DNA from 2 places in the Luxibacter massiliensis genome. Region 1 is predicted to be linked to the other one. Evidence: predicted binding sites of a transcription regulator. Region 1 holds the regulator's gene; the other holds the start of a gene.
What was found. Region 1 encodes HrcA, which represses chaperone genes, less so after heat shock. Its sites were predicted from a motif close to TGTTAGCACTCNNNNNNNNNGAGTGCTAACA; they were not measured.
Positions count from the first base shown of each region.

Region 2: the regulator HrcA is predicted to act here: its motif matches at 1,916-1,946, upstream of htpG (molecular chaperone HtpG).

Region 1 is NZ_UWOE01000001.1:2,171,724-2,175,154, reverse strand. Features, by position in the region: gene hemW (radical SAM family heme chaperone HemW) at 1-792, shown strand, start outside; gene hrcA (heat-inducible transcriptional repressor HrcA) at 987-2,048, shown strand; gene grpE (nucleotide exchange factor GrpE) at 2,061-2,741, shown strand; partial or broken gene dnaK (molecular chaperone DnaK) at 2,774-3,431, shown strand, end outside.
Region 2 is NZ_UWOE01000001.1:2,608,958-2,612,388, forward strand. Features, by position in the region: gene htpG (molecular chaperone HtpG) at 1-1,818, opposite strand, end outside; gene EFA47_RS11975 (sensor histidine kinase) at 2,153-3,431, opposite strand, start outside.

The DNA.
Region 1 (3,431 bases):
GCCAATGACCAGGAATTGAGACTTTTGGGAAGGATCCATACCTTCCAGGAATTCCTTCAGACTTATGAAATGGCCCGCAGGGAAGGATTCTGGAATATCAATGTGGACCTAATATCCGCTATACCCGGACAGACATTAGAGAGCTGGAAAAAGACATTAGCTGCAGTGGCCGGACTTGGGCCGGAGCATATCTCTGCATACAGCCTTATTGTGGAGGAGAAAACCCCTTTTCATGAGATGTATGGGGAGGGGAGGGGCAAGGGATTTCCCCGGCTTCCCGACGAGGACACAGAGCGGGCCATTTATGAGGTGACGGAAGAGACTCTTTTAAAATATGGCTATATGAAATATGAGATTTCCAACTACGCAAGGCAAGGATTTGAATGCAAACATAACCTGGGGTACTGGGAACGCCGGGAATATCTGGGAGCAGGCCTTGGGGCGGCTTCACTGATAGGCCATATGAGATACCATAACACGGAGGATATGGGTGAATATCTGGAATGGGCAGGCAAAAAGACAGATATCTGCCGGGAGCTGGAACACCTTACTATAGAAGAAGAGATGGAGGAATTTATGTTCCTGGGCCTGCGGAAAACAGAAGGCGTGTCAGCCGCGTGTTTCCGGGAGACATTTGGGATAGACATCGGCAGGGTCTACGGGCCGCAGTTGGACAGGCTGGGGAGCATGGGCCTTACGGCTGTATCTGGTGACAGGATCTACTTGACAAAAAGGGGGACAGATTTAAGTAACCGGGTATTTGTAGAGTTTATGGAACCCAAAATACAGTAAAGCTGAGAAATTTACTGCCCATGGGGACGGATGGCCTGGCATATAAATGAACAGATATAATCTAGCTATAAAAAATCTATAAACAGTGTTGACAAAAAGAAATCAGGGTGCTATCTTAATATACGTAAGGTGTTAGCACTCAAAAGTAGGGAGTGCTAACAGGAACTCAGATACAGAAAGGAGGAGGGTTGGCGTTGGATATAGGCACAGAGCTGAGCAGCAGGAAGCTGGTGATCTTAAAGGCTATTATCCAGAATTACCTGGAGACAGGGGAGCCTGTAGGTTCACGGACCCTCTCAAAATATACAGAGCTGAATCTGAGTTCAGCTACTATCAGGAATGAGATGGCTGACCTGGAGGATTTGGGATATATATTCCAGCCTCATACATCGGCGGGGCGTATCCCTTCAGACAGAGGATACCGGCTGTATGTTGATATGCTGATGGAGGAAAAGGAACAAGAGATCACAGAGCTGAAGAACAAGATGCTGGAAAAGACCGATAAGGTAGATAAAGTGCTGAAGCAGGCGGCCAAAGTCCTGGCAGCCAATACGAACTACGCGACTATGGTTTCAGCCCCGGTCAACAGCAGGAATACACTTAAATTTATCCAGCTTTCCCAGGTAGACGAAGAGCAGATTGTGGCTGTGATTGTGATGGGCGGCAACGTGATTAAGAATAAGATTATTGAGGTTGGTGAAACACTAAGTAATGAGAATCTTCTTAAGCTGAATATGCTGCTCAATACGACGCTCAACGGAATGTCAATTGAGGAAATCAATCTGGGGCTGATAGCAAGGCTGAAAGAGCAGGCGGGAATCCACAGCCAGGTTATCAGCGATGTCCTGGATGCCGTGGCCGAGATCATCCATGTGGATGAGGACATGGAAATTTATACAAGCGGCGCCACAAATATTTTTAAATACCCAGAACTCAGCGATAAGCAGAGTGCCCAGGAGATTATCAGTGCATTCGAGGAAAAGCAGCAGTTGGCAGACCTTGTGACTGAGACGCTGGCCAGTGAGGAGAATCATGGGATCCAAGTATACATTGGGGATGAGGCTCCAGTGAAGACTATGAGGGACTGTAGTGTTGTGACAGCGACTTACGAGTTGGGCGAAGGCATGAAAGGCACGATTGGCATTATCGGCCCAAAACGGATGGATTATGAACATGTCATGAAGACGCTGAAAACTCTGCAAAGTGAGTTGGATGCGATTTATTATAAAGATCCAAAAGAACAGGAAGGTGAATAGCTGGTGGAAGAGATGAGCAAAGAAAAGATTGTAAAAGAGGCTGTAGAGGAAGCTAAGGCAAAGGCTGCCGAGGAAGCAGCTAAGGAGGATGCGCAGCCTGATGCGGCTGCAGCTGAGGAGCCGCTAGATGAGCAGGATGCCCAGACAGGCGGCAAAGCCGGCTTGGAAGAGGAGGCTGATATAGAGGGGAAAGACGAGGGCAGCAGCGATACACCCTCTAAAGAGAAAAAAAAGTTTGGCCGAAAGCCAAAGAAAGACAAAAAAGACGAGAAAATTGAAGATCTGACAGACAGACTTACCCGTCAGATGGCAGAGTTTGATAACTTCCGCAAACGTACAGATAAGGAAAAGTCCCAAATGTATGAAATAGGAGCGAAAGATATCATAGAAAAAATTCTTCCGGTCGTGGATAATTTTGAACGCGGCCTGGCAGCTGTGCCAGAGGAAGAACAATCCAACCCCTTTGCACAGGGAATGGAAAAGATTTATAAACAGCTGATGACTACATTGGAGGAAGTTGGGGTAAAACCCATCGAGGCGGTAGGAAACGAATTTGACCCGGACTTCCATAATGCAGTGATGCATGTGGAAGATGAAGAATTAGGGGAGAACACAGTGGCCGAGGAGTTCCAAAAAGGCTACACATACCGCGATAGTGTAGTGAGGCATAGTATGGTGAAAGTAGCAAACTAAATTTAGAGTAAATATTCTAGGAGGAAATGATTATGGGCAAAATAATAGGTATTGATTTAGGTACAACAAACAGCTGTGTGGCTGTCATGGAAGGGGGTCAGCCGACTGTCATTGCAAATACGGAGGGCGCAAGAACCACTCCTTCTGTAGTGGCATTTACAAAGACAGGGGAACGCCTTGTAGGTGAGCCTGCAAAACGCCAGGCAGTAACAAATGCAGATAAGACGATCTCTTCTATAAAGAGAGAGATGGGTACAGATTATAAAGTAACAATTGATGATAAAAAGTACTCTCCACAGGAGATTTCAGCTATGATTCTGCAGAAGCTGAAAGCGGACGCAGAAGGCTATCTGGGAGAGAAAGTGACCGATGCTGTCATCACTGTTCCGGCATATTTCAATGATGCCCAGCGCCAAGCTACAAAGGATGCAGGTAAAATTGCAGGCTTGGATGTAAAGCGTATTATTAATGAGCCTACGGCGGCAGCCCTGGCTTATGGACTGGACAATGAAAAAGAACAGAAAATCATGGTATATGACCTGGGCGGCGGTACATTTGACGTATCCATTATAGAGATTGGCGATGGAGTTATCGAGGTACTTTCAACAGCCGGCAATAACAGGCTGGGCGGAGACGATTTTGACCAGAAGATTACAGATTATATGCTGGCAGATTTTAAGTCTAAAGAAG
Region 2 (3,431 bases), 440 kb from region 1:
CATTTCTTCCATACGTCTGGACTGCTCTGAAAGAACTGCCATAGCTGCCACATTATCATCTTTGAGCTTTTCTACCTTCACTTCCAGTTTATCATTATTCAGTTCTTTGCGGAATATCTCTACCAGACTGTCTGTTGTTTTCTGGAATTCTTCCTTCTCATCCTCAGAAATCTCATCCTTGAGAGACTCATGTACCTCTGCATCGATTCTTTGGAAAGTGATATTTTGATTTTTTTGTTCCAGGTAGGTGATGAACGCAGAATCTATATTGTGCGTCAGCAGTATGGCGTCCTGCCCCTGTTCCTTGAACATATTAATATATTGGCTCTGCTGCTGTTCGTTTGTCACATAATAAATGTTTATTTTCTTTTCTTCCTCTGCATCCTGATTTTCCTCTGTGGAGGCTTCCTCAGATGCGTCTGTCGTATTGTTGGCCTCCTTTGTGTCGCCAGACTGTTCCTGGGCACCGCCATTTTCTTTGATACACTCCTCTAAAGTCAGATATTTCTTATCCAAATTTTTGAAGATAATAGAATCCTTGATTTTCTCTCCGAACTTCTCATCTTTCAGACAGCCAAATTTGATAAACGGACTGATATCATCCCAATATTTTTCATAACTCTCTTTGTCTGTCTTAAACATACCGTTCAGTTTGTCTGCTACTTTTTTAGAAATATAATCAGCTACCTTGTTTACAAACCCATCATTCTGCAGGGCGCTCCTGGATACATTCAGAGGCAGGTCCGGGCAGTCAATAACACCCTTGAGCACCATCAAAAATTCTGGTATTACTTCTTTAATATTATCCGCAATAAAGACCTGGTTATTATACAGCTTTATAGTCCCTTCAATTGAATCGTACTCTGTATTAATTTTGGGGAAATAAAGAATCCCTTTCAGGTTAAATGGATAGTCCATATTCAAATGAATCCAGAATAACGGCTCTTTATAATCCATAAATACCTTCCGGTAAAAGTCAATATACTCTTCTTTCGTACATTCGCTTGGATTCCTTCCCCACAGAGGATGAATATCACTGACAGATACCGGGCGTTTTACAATTTTTGCCTTTTTCTTTGGCTCTCCTTCTTCGCCCTCTTTTACTTCCTCTGTAATATGCTCTACGACCTCGTCTGTCTCTAGAAGTTCTTCCTCATCGATGGTCTCATATTCTGGTTCCGCATTGGCTTTGGACAAGAAAATCTCGACTGGCATGAAGGAACAGTATTTCTCCAGTACCTCCCTGGCTCTGTATTCATTGGCAAACTCCAGGCTGTCCTCATTCAGGAACAGTGTAATCTCTGTACCAACCTCTGCCCGATTCCCCTCCTGCATCTCATACTCTGTGCCGCCTTCACTTACCCAGTGCACTGGTTCTGCGCCTTCCTGGCAGGACAAAGTATCAATATGCACCTCGTCCGCCACCATAAATGCAGAATAGAAGCCAAGTCCAAAATGGCCGATCATATCATCTTCCGTGGTCTTGTCCTTATACTTTTCAAGGAACTGCGTCGCCCCAGAAAAGGCAATCTGTGTAATATACTCCTCTACCTCAGCCGCTGTCATGCCCACGCCGTTATCAATAAATTTCAGTGTCTTTTCTTCTGGATTTACAATCACCTGTATCTTAGCCTTATAATCTTCCGGCAATTCATATTCACCCATCATATCGAGTTTTTTCAGCTTTGTAATGGCATCACAGCCATTAGATACAAGTTCACGGAAGAAAATATCATGGTCAGAATAAACCCACTTTTTTATAATCGGAAATATATTCTCACTGTCAATAGATAAGTTGCCCTTTTTTGCTGTTCCCATTTATAACACTCCTTTTTCAATTATTGTACATTGTTGTGATCTTTATTTCATTGCCTAGAAGATATTCTAATACACTGCTTTTCAAAAGTCAACAAAAATTTAGCACTCGTTTTGTGCGAGTGCTAATAAAAATATTAAAATTATAAAAACTTAGTAAACTCCCTCATACTTCTCCATTAATTTCATTGTATAACCCGCTTATAATCTAAAGTAATGCAAAATAGCCATCCATGCCACAATCATTGAGATGAGGACGCTGGAGCAGGGCAGATGATCAGCCAGTCTTTGAAAAGGAAATCCGCATCCCATTTTTCTTAACATAAAATTTTGTACGCTATAAGATAATATCCCTCTGCCCTTTAGGAAATACACTTCCAAACTTAATTGTGACCAGTCCCCCGGAATTACAGTTGTCCAGCTCTAGCTGCCCTGCGTGTGCACGGATTACCCGTGCCGCAAACCAAAGGCCAAGGCCATTATGCCCACTGCTACCCCTTGCAGAATCCCCGCGCCATAGGCGCTTAGTCCCATGCCGAAGGGCAGCCGCACTAAATCCAGGCCCCTCGTCACGCACAGTCACCTGCCATCCATCCTCTGTCATAGAACCTTCTAAATATACATTCCTTCCAGATGGCGTATACTCGATGGCATTTTGTACGATATTGCTCAAGGCCCGTAATAAATGTTCCTTTTGAATTTTTGCAGCACCCTCAAGTCTGTTTATAACCTGCAGGCAAACCTCCTGTTCTCTGGCAAAACTTCTGGTACTTTGACAAAGGACGTCGAATATAGCCGGCAAACTGGCGCCATCAAACCTTTCTTCTATCCCGGCAGAAGTTTCCAACAGGCTGGCAACATACTGCCTAGCCCGGTTGCTGGCCGCCACAATTGTCTCTGCCCTTTTACGGCTGTACTCAGACAAATCTTCATCGAGCAGAAGTTCAGCATTGCCGCCGGCCAAAGTCAGGGGAGTTTTTAAATCATGTGCCAGCGCTGCTATCTCCGCTTCCCGCTCCTGCTGTGCTGTCCACTGGGAGGACAGTGAATCGTACAACGCCTTTCTCATATGTTCCATCGCATTAAGGGCCCTGTCATATTCCCGTATGCCTGCCTCAGGAACTATAAAATCCAGCTCTTGGGCCCCTATCTTTCCACTCACTTCCCCGAATATCTCCAGCTTAACCGTCAGAAGCCTGTAAAGCCACAATATATTTAACAGCAGACAGAGTACGCATGCTGCCCCTAATGTAGCCATCCATAAATGCTCATAAGGAGGCAGTGCATTCCTCAGTACCGGGTTGGCGAACTCTTTCCGAAAATGCCATTGGATAATAATCGTACTTTTATCTGGATAAGTATAACGACAGATGTGCGTATTATAGACATCCCCTTGTAAAAACACGGCCAGGTTTTCTAATTCTTTTCCCTCTACATTGGTCTCTAAAACTTCACCCTCCGTCCCGAACAAAGCATACTCCGCCAAAAAATCTTCACCAGGGGAAACAAACACATCTGGGTTTTGGCCCAGCATCTGCTCAACCTGCTGATTAGAGATATACCCTTCATAAATAACTCCAGTACTGCGAAGCCACGAATTGGCTGCAAACCAGGCC